One region of the Streptomyces sp. NBC_00440 genome, then DNA from elsewhere that is predicted to be linked to it. Evidence: riboswitches for the same ligand, from Rfam matches in the RefSeq annotation. Region 1 holds a riboswitch; the other holds the start of a gene.
The links. Region 1 has a riboswitch for cyclic di-AMP ahead of OHB13_RS28375 (M23 family metallopeptidase). Riboswitches for the same ligand answer to the same signal wherever they lie in the genome.

Region 1 (4,500 bases):
GAGACCAGTGCGGACGGCGCGTCCGACGAGGCCACCGCAGCCACCGCAGCCACCCAGAGCACAGAGGCGGACCAGTGACCGACCCCGCGGCCGTGATGATGGCCTTCCACCCGCAGCCCCAGGCGGGTGCGCCCAGGCCCTGGGCCTTCCCGGCCCCCGAGCGCTCCACCCTGCCCAACGGCCTGACGGTGCTGCGCTGCCACCGTCCCGGACAGCAGGTCGTCGCGGTCGAGATCAGCCTCGACGCCCCGCTGGACGCCGAGCCCGAGGGGCTCGACGGCATCGCCACGATCATGGCGAGGGCGCTCTCCGAGGGCACCGACAAGCACAGCGCGGAGGAGTTCGCCGCCGAGCTGGAGCGCTGCGGCGCCACCCTCGACGCGCACGCCGACCACCCCGGCGTCCGGGTCTCCCTCGAAGTGCCGGTCTCCCGGCTGCCCAAGGCGCTCGGTCTGCTCGCCGACGCACTGCGGGCGCCCGCCTTCGCCCCGAGCGAGGTCGAGCGGATCGTGGGCAACCGGCTGGACGAGATCCCGCACGAGCTGGCCAACCCGGCCCGCCGCGCGGCCAAGCAGCTCTCCAAGGAGCTCTTCCCGGCCACCGCGCGCATGTCGCGTCCGCGCCAGGGCACCGAGGAGACGGTGGCGCGCATCGACGCGGCCGCCGTCCGCGCCTTCTACGACGCCTACGTCCGGCCGGCGACCGCCACCGCCGTGGTCGTCGGCGACCTGGCGGGGACCGACCTGGACGCGGTGCTCGCCGAGAGCCTCGGCGAGTGGAAGGGCAACGCGGGCACGCCCCGGCCGGTGCCCCCGATCACCGCGGACGACACCGGCCGGGTGATCGTCGTGGACCGGCCGGGAGCGGTCCAGACCCAGCTGCTGATCGGCCGGATCGGCGCCGACCGGCACGACCGTGTCTGGCCGGCCCAGATCCTCGGCACGTACTGCCTGGGCGGCACGCTCACCTCCCGTCTGGACCGCGTTCTGCGCGAGGAGAAGGGCTATACCTACGGCGTGCGGGCCTTCAGCCAGGTGCTCCGCTCCGCCCCCGACGGCACCGGCGCCGCCATGCTCGCCATCAGCGGTTCGGTGGACACCGAGTCGACGGGCCCCGCGCTCGACGACCTCTGGAAGGTCCTCAGGACGCTGGCCGCGGGCGGGCTGACCGACACCGAGCGGGACATCGCCGTACAGAACCTGGTGGGCGTCGCCCCGCTGAAGTACGAGACGGCCGCCGCGGTCGCGGCCACGCTCGCCGATCAGGTCGAGCAGCACCTGCCGGACGACTTCCAGGCACAGCTGTACGCGCGCCTCGCCGCGACCGGCACGGTCGAGGCGACCGCCGCCGTGGTCTCCGCCTTCCCCGCCGACCGGCTGGTGACGGTCCTGGTGGGGGACGCCGCGCAGATCGTGGAGCCGGTCAGGGCGCTGGGCATCGGCGAAGTGACCGTGGTCGAGAGCTGAGTCCCGGCCGCTCCGGGGCACCGGCGGCCGGACCGGATCTGCGGGGCCCCGGTGGGCAGTTCGTCCACCGGGGCCCCGACTGCATGCCGGGGGTGTGCGGGCCTCCGGGACGCGTGGCTGTGTACGCCTGCGGGTTGGCGTCTGTGGGATGGGCGTCTGTGGGATGTGCGACAAAATCCGCTGTCTGTTTGGCGCAACCAGGACGGACCACTTACCGTCACACTCGCTGTCCGTCGGACGTAAGCCGCAACCGCGGCGCCGGGCAGCGATCGCCGAGTCCCCGTCAGGCGCGAGCCCGGGGAGCCGGGGACCCACTCAGTCCCTGGGGTGAATCGGGGCCGCTCCACAGGGGCGGGCCCGTAGGAGACCTTCCTGCTCCGAACCCGTCAGCTAACCCGGTAGGCGAGAGGGAAGGAAAGGACCAGCCCCTTCATGGCGTTCAGCCGCCCTACCGGCAAGCACCGTGGCCCGAAGCGCCTGACCCGCAGGACCGCGGGCGTCGCCGGAGTCGCCACCCTCGCCACGGCCGGTGTCGTCGGCACCCTCGCCTCCCCGGCGATGGCCGACAGCGCGACGGTCTCCACGGCGCAGGAAGTCCGTCTCGACCGGACCATCCTTGTCGGTGACACCGTGGCCGACGAGATAGCCGCCCAGGCCACCGCACAGCAGCACGAGGCCGTGGCGAAGGCCAGGGCCGAGGCGGCAGCCGCGAAGGCGAAGGCCGAGCGCGAGGCCAAGAAGGCGGCCGAACAGCGCGCGGCCCGGACCGCTGCCCGCAAGCGCCTCAACGCCTATGTGGCCCCGGTCGCCAACTCGTATGTCTCCACCGGCTACAAGACCGGCGGCAGCCTCTGGTCGTCCGGCAGCCACACCGGCATCGACTTCCACGCCGCGAGCGGCACCCCGGTCCACGCCGTCGGCGCGGGCACGGTCGTGGAGGCCGGCTGGGGCGGCGCGTACGGCAACAACATCGTCATCCGGATGCACGACGGCACGTACACGCAGTACGGCCACCTCTCGTCCATCGGCGTCTCGGTCGGCCAGTCCGTCACATCGGACCAGCAGATCGCACTCTCCGGCGCCACCGGCAACGCCACGGGCCCGCACCTCCACTTCGAGGCCCGCACGGGCCCCGACTACGGCTCGGACATCGATCCCGTCGCGTATCTGCGCTCGCACGGCGTCAAGGTCTGAACCCGGCTGTCCCGTATGGCCCCGGCGCTCGTCGCGCCGGGGCCATACGCGTTCCGGGGTTCGCACGGATATCTTCCTCGCGCCGGGTGTTCGTACGTCCGGTTTTTGGCCGGCCAAAAGATATCCATGATTTACCGGGGGCCTTCGGGAATTAACATGCCCTGCCATAGAGTCGCCGCACAGGTGTGCACAGACCGCGATATGCGGGCGTCGATGCGGAGGTTCGGTCATGCGCGTTCCCGCACATTCGGTATGCACGGCAATCCGGGACGACATCATCTCGGGGGTGTACGAGCGGGGCGGCCGGCTGACCGAGGAGGTGCTCGCACGCCGGTACGGCGTCTCCCGTGTCCCGGTCCGCGAAGCCCTGCGGACCCTGGAGTCCGAGGGGTTCGTGGTCACCCGCCGGCACGCGGGCGCCTGTGTCGCCGAGCCGACCGAGCGGGAGGCGGCCGACCTGCTGGAGATACGGATACTGCTGGAGCCGATGGGGGCGGCGCGCGCCGCCCAGTGGCGGACCGAAGCCCATCTGAAGGTGCTCCGCGGCCTGGTCAGGCTGGGGCAGGAGCGGGCCGGGCGCGGCCAGGGCGAGGATCTGCGGTCGCTCGGCGGCTGGTTCCACGAGACGCTGGCGCAGGCGTCGGGCAGTTTGGCGCTGACCACGCTGCTCGGTCAGCTGCGGCAGAAGATCAGCTGGATGTACGCGGTCGACCAGCCGGCCCTTCCTGTCGTGTCCTGGGCGGAGCACGGCTCGATCGTGGACGCGGTGGCGCGCGGCGACGCGGAGCGGGCCCGCGCTCTGACCGCGGTGCACGCCGAACGCGCCATGGCGGCGCACCGGCTGCGGAAGCGGGGGCGCGTGAGGGATTCGCAACATGCTGTAAACATTGCGGGCATCACTGATTAACAGTGCTGCCGTATACAGGGGAGGGGATAAAGGGGCGGGGGATTTCGGCTTTTCCCTCTGCCGTATCCGTCCTGCCGTATCCGTCCTGTCGGATTCGCCGCTCAGCCCCGTGCCGTCTTTTTATTTTCTGCTTTTCTGATGTCCCGGTGCGGTCCCGGTCCCGGATGCCCGGTGCCGGGCACCCGGTCCGGAAAGCGCGGGAAGGTCAGGTGACCTCCCAGGCCGCCTCGATCATCCGGAAGATCTCGTCCACCGCGGCCTGCGGATCGGCCGCCTCGCGGGCCAGTGAATAGGCGTCGATCACGAACCTCGCGATCGTCCGGCAGGCCGTTGTGGTCCGTGACAGGCCGGGATCGGCGGCGATGGCTGTTGCCAGCGACTCCGCATGGCGCAGCCTCATCGACTCCTCGTACTCCCGCAGGGCGGGTGATCCGTCCACCATGTGCCAGATCGGGGCGGCGCTGTCCGCTGTGCAATGTCGCACCAGGGCCAGGATCTCGCGGCGCAGCGCAGGGATGAGCGGCTCGTGCGGAGCCCGGCCCGTGGCCGCCTGGATGAGGCGTTGCTCGAAGTCGTCGTCCCGCTCGAACACCAGGGCCTCTTTCGAGGCGAAGTGGGAGAAGAGCGTGGTGACGGCCACGTCGGCCTCGGCGGCCACATCGCGGATGCCCACCGCGTCGTACCCGCGTTCCAGGAACAGCCGCAGGGCGGTGTCAGCGATCTTCTGGCGGGTCGCGGCCTTCTTGCGCTCACGGCGTCCGGGCGGCTCGGTCATGCCGTGATGCTATCAGTTACAAAGGCGTAGTCGTTGTTAAACGCTAACGGTTAGTGCTACGTTCGGCCGCATGAAGAAAGTGAGCTTCGCCGAGTTCGGCGGTCCGGACGTTCTGCAACTCATAGATGCCGAGGAGCCCCATGCGGGCCCCGGCCGGA
Region 2 (4,500 bases), 3.2 Mb from region 1:
GGGACGCGATCCGGGCCGCGGAGAAGGCACAGCGCGGTACGGCTCCCGTCGAGGAGTGACCGACCGGGGCGCGGAGAGGGCGCAGGGCGGTACGGCTACCGTCGAGGAGTGACCGACAACAGCACCGCAGGCCCGGCCCCCACCCTTTTCACCTGGGAGTTCGCGACCGACCCGTACCCCGCGTACGCCTGGCTCCGCGAGAACGCGCCCGTCCACAGGACCGCGCTCCCGAGCGGGGTGGAGGCCTGGCTCGTGACGCGGTACGCGGACGCGCGGACGGCGCTCGCCGAGCCCCGGCTGTCGAAGAACCCCGCGCACCACGCGGAGTCCCCGCACGCCAAGGGCAAGACCGGCATTCCGGGGGAGCGCAAGGCGGAGCTGATGACGCATCTGCTGAACATCGACCCGCCGGACCACACCCGGCTGCGGCGTCTGGTCTCCAAGGCGTTCACCCCGCGCACCGTCGCGCTCTTCGCACCGCGCGTACAGGAGCTGACGGACCAGCTGATCGACGCCTTCGTGGCGAAGAGCGGAGAGCAGGGCACGGCCGACCTCATCCATGACTTCGCCTTTCCGCTCCCCATCTACGCCATCTGCGATCTGCTCGGCGTCCCCCGCGAGGACCAGGACGACTTCCGCGACTGGGCGGGCATGATGATCCGTCACGGCGGCGGACCGCGCGGCGGGGTCGCACGGTCGGTCAAGAAGATGCGGAACTACCTCGCCGAACTCATCCACCGCAAGCGGGAGAGCCCCGGCGACGACCTCATCTCCGGGCTCATCAGGGCGAGCGACCACGGCGAGCACCTGACCGAGAACGAAGCCGCGGCGATGGCGTTCATCCTGCTCTTCGCCGGGTTCGAGACGACGGTCAACCTCATCGGCAACGGTATGTACGCGCTGCTCCGCAATCCGGACCAGCGCGAGCGCCTGGAGGCGTCACTGGCGGCGGGGGAGACCGACCTCCTCGCCACCGGTGTGGAGGAACTCCTGCGCTACGACGGGCCGGTGGAGCTGGCGACCTGGCGGTTCGCCACCGAGGCGCTGACCCTGGGCGGGCAGTCCATCGCGGAGGGCGATCCCGTACTGGTCGTCCTGGCCGCGGCCGACCGCGATCCCGAGCGCTTCACCGAGCCCGACACGCTCGACCTCTCACGCACCGACAACCAGCATCTGGGGTACGGGCACGGCATCCACTACTGCCTCGGCGCGCCGCTCGCCCGGCTGGAGGCGCAGACCGCGCTCGCCACCCTGCTGCGCCGCCTGCCGGACCTGCGACTTGCGGCGGAACCTGGCGATTTGCGCTGGCGCGGCGGGCTCATCATGCGGGGATTGCGCACGCTTCCGGTGGAGTTCGATATCCCGCCCAACTGACGGCCTGACCAGTACATGGCTGACAGGGCGTCAAGAATGTGACTTTCATGTGATCTCCGCTGCATCGACTTGTGACTGGTGTTCGAGTGCGGCTACGTTCACCCCTCGACTCATCCGTCACACGGAAGGCCACCGCATGCGCACCGGGAACGGTCGGCACCGCCGCCCCCGTCAGGCTCCAGCTCTTGTCGTAGCGGCAGGAGTTACGGGCTCGGCCATCGCCCTTCCGCTGCTGGCGTCGACCGGCGCCCACGCTGCCGACGCCACGACCTGGGACCGGGTGGCGCTGTGCGAGAGCGGCGGCATCTGGAGCACCGACCTCGGCAACGGGCACTACGGCGGCCTCCAGTTCTCGCAGGCGACCTGGGACAAGTACGGAGGCGGGCAGTACGCGGCCCGCCCCGACCTGGCCAGCCGCTCCCAGCAGATAGCCGTGGCCAAGAAGGTGTACGCGGCCGAGGGTGCGACTCCCTGGGCCAGTTGTGCGGCCATCGCCGGGCTGACGAAGGACGACGCGGACAGCGCCTCCGTGGACCCGGGCTCCCCGGACACCGCGAGCCCGAGCCCCGCGAAGCCGACCGATTCCGCGAAGCCGAGCGATTCGGCCAAGCCGACCGGTTCCGCCAAGGACCCGGCGGGCGGGGACACGGACGCGGACGGTTCGAAGCAGACACCGTCGAAGCACGCGCCGTCGAAGCAGGCGAGTCCGAGCCCGTCCGATTCCCCTTCGGGCGCCCCGTCCTCCTCATCGGCCCCGTCATCCCCCACATCTGACCCCTCATCGGACACATCAGACTCTTCCGGCGATTCAGGCTCTTCGGGCACTTCGGGCACTTCGGGCACTTCTGGCCCCAGCGCATCCGCCACGCCCGGCCCCTCGGACTCGGCGGCACCCGCCGGTCCTGCTTCCGGTGACGCCCCGGGGGGCGGCAAGCACCGGGGCGGCGAGGCCACCGGTGGCTCCGGAGCGAGCCATGACGAGACCGGGCGGCACGCTTCACGCGGCGGGGAGGTGTCCCGCGATGACGCCCGTACGGACGGCAGCTACACCGTCCGCGCGGGTGACAATCTGTGGTCCATCGCGGAGGCGCACGATCTGCCCGGCGGATGGCCCGCGCTCTACGCGGCGAACCATCGGACCGTCGGAGGCGATCCGGACTTCATCGTTCCTGGCCAGAGCCTTGATCTCGACCGAAATCAGGGGTAGTTCGGACCTGTATGTCCGCTTCTGTTCGAGTGAGACATGGCTCTCGTCGGCGCTGCTGAATGTCCGGACTGTCCGCCCGGCGTACGCCGCACCTCACCTGCGGAAACAGGTCACGCGGGGTCGTAAACCAGGGATTTGCTCCCCGATGTTCATCTTTGAATATCGGGGGGTCCTGTGATTACGGTCAGACCGCTCGCACCGCGGGCCTCTTCGATCGCCACGCCGAATCCTGCCATCGGTCGAAGGGAAACAGTGACGCTAAGAAGCGCCGCAGGCAGGAGCGGGGGACCCAGGTAAGCGCCGGGGCCGGCCGTCCGTTCAGAGTCAGAGAACGGCACGAACCGGGACCGGCTTGGGGTGAAGCTGTGCGCTAGGCCGCGCAGCCGGGCAACTCATTGGCCCGAACCCGACAGCTCACCTCGTAGGCGTCGGTGAGGAGATTCTTCATGCTGTTTTCCAGCAAGTCCAAGCACCGTCGCCCCTCGAAGGCCGTCCGCGTCGCCACTCTCGCCGGTGTTGCCGGTGCCGCTGTGGCCGTACCGCTGATCGGGGCGACCTCGGCCTCCGCCGCTTCGGTCTCGACCTGGGACGCCGTCGCGCAGTGCGAGTCCGGTGGCAACTGGTCCACCAACACGGGCAACGGCTACTACGGCGGCCTCCAGTTCAACAACTCCAGCTGGGCCGCCGCCGGCGGTACGCAGTACGCCCCGCGTGCCGACCTCGCCACCAAGGGCCAGCAGATCGCCACCGCCGAGAAGCTTCTCGCCATGCAGGGTCCGGGCGCCTGGTCCTGCGCCGGTGCCGGCGGCCTGACCAGCGGCGGTCCGAGCCCGGACGTCTCCACCGGTTCGAACAGCGGCTCCTCCTCGTCGAGCGCCGACCAGCAGAGCAGCCACAGCGACCAGCAGGCCGCTTCGCGCAGCGAGGCCCGCACCAGTGCGCCGGCCGCCCCGAAGCACGCCGCTCCCCGGCACGCCGCTCCCGCCAAGATCCAGAAGGGTGACGGCGAGTACAAGGTCAAGGCCGGCGACACCCTCTCCACGATCGCCAAGGCCGAGCACGTCTCCGGTGGCTGGAAGAAGGTCTTCGACCTGAACAAGGACGTCGTGAAGGACGCCAACCTGATCTACCCCGGTCAGCAGCTCCACCTGAGCTGATATCAGCTCTCCCCAGCACCCCCGGCCCGGCGCGACTCCCCCGTACGCGCCGGGCCGGGGGTCTCTCCGCCGGAGCCGCGTCCCGGTTCCGTCCGGCGGCCCGGCGGGGGCGGTGAGGTGGTCACGGTCTGGTAAATTTGGTGACTTTCACACCGTCATACGATCTTTTGGGCCCTTTTTCGTCCCAGGGTCCGGGCGCCCTGCAGGCCTATGGCTCCGAGCCGGTTAGGCTCGTGCCGCAAGGCCAAAGAGACCCTGCGCCCATAGCGTCACATCCCAGAAGGAGATGCTAGTGCCGTCCATCGACGTCGTCGTAGCCCGGGAAATCCTGGACTCCCGAGGCAACCCCACGGTCGAGGTCGAGGTCGGCCTCGACGACGGCAGCACGGGCCGTGCCGCCGTCCCGTCCGGCGCCTCCACCGGTGCGTTCGAGGCCATCGAGCTCCGCGACGGTGACCCCAACCGTTACCAGGGCAAGGGCGTCGAGAAGGCAGTCCTCGCCGTCATCGAGCAGATCGGGCCGGAGCTCGTCGGCTACGACGCCACCGAGCAGCGCCTGATCGACCAGGCGATGTTCGACCTGGACGCGACGGAGAACAAGGGCTCGCTCGGCGCCAACGCCATCCTCGGCGTCTCGCTCGCCGTGGCACACGCCGCTTCCGAGGCTTCCGACCTCCCGCTCTTCCGCTACCTGGGCGGCCCGAACGCGCACCTACTGCCCGTTCCGATGATGAACATCCTGAACGGCGGGTCGCACGCCGA

Region 2: another riboswitch for cyclic di-AMP. It lies ahead of OHB13_RS13920 (transglycosylase family protein); the one in region 1 lies ahead of OHB13_RS28375 (M23 family metallopeptidase).

What each region holds. Positions count from the first base shown of each region.
Region 1 covers NZ_CP107921.1:6,315,919-6,320,418, forward strand. The annotation lists gene OHB13_RS28365 (M16 family metallopeptidase) at 1-78, shown strand, start outside; gene OHB13_RS28370 (M16 family metallopeptidase) at 99-1,466, shown strand; cyclic di-AMP (ydaO/yuaA leader) riboswitch at 1,727-1,886, shown strand; gene OHB13_RS28375 (M23 family metallopeptidase) at 1,899-2,660, shown strand; gene OHB13_RS28380 (GntR family transcriptional regulator) at 2,890-3,567, shown strand; gene OHB13_RS28385 (TetR/AcrR family transcriptional regulator) at 3,773-4,342, opposite strand; gene OHB13_RS28390 (NADP-dependent oxidoreductase) at 4,413-4,500, shown strand, end outside.
Region 2 covers NZ_CP107921.1:3,117,095-3,121,594, reverse strand. The annotation lists gene OHB13_RS13935 (nucleoside triphosphate pyrophosphohydrolase) at 1-59, shown strand, start outside; gene OHB13_RS13930 (cytochrome P450 family protein) at 109-1,374, shown strand; gene OHB13_RS13925 (LysM peptidoglycan-binding domain-containing protein) at 1,511-2,581, shown strand; cyclic di-AMP (ydaO/yuaA leader) riboswitch at 2,838-3,024, shown strand; gene OHB13_RS13920 (transglycosylase family protein) at 3,028-3,738, shown strand; gene eno (phosphopyruvate hydratase) at 4,025-4,500, shown strand, end outside.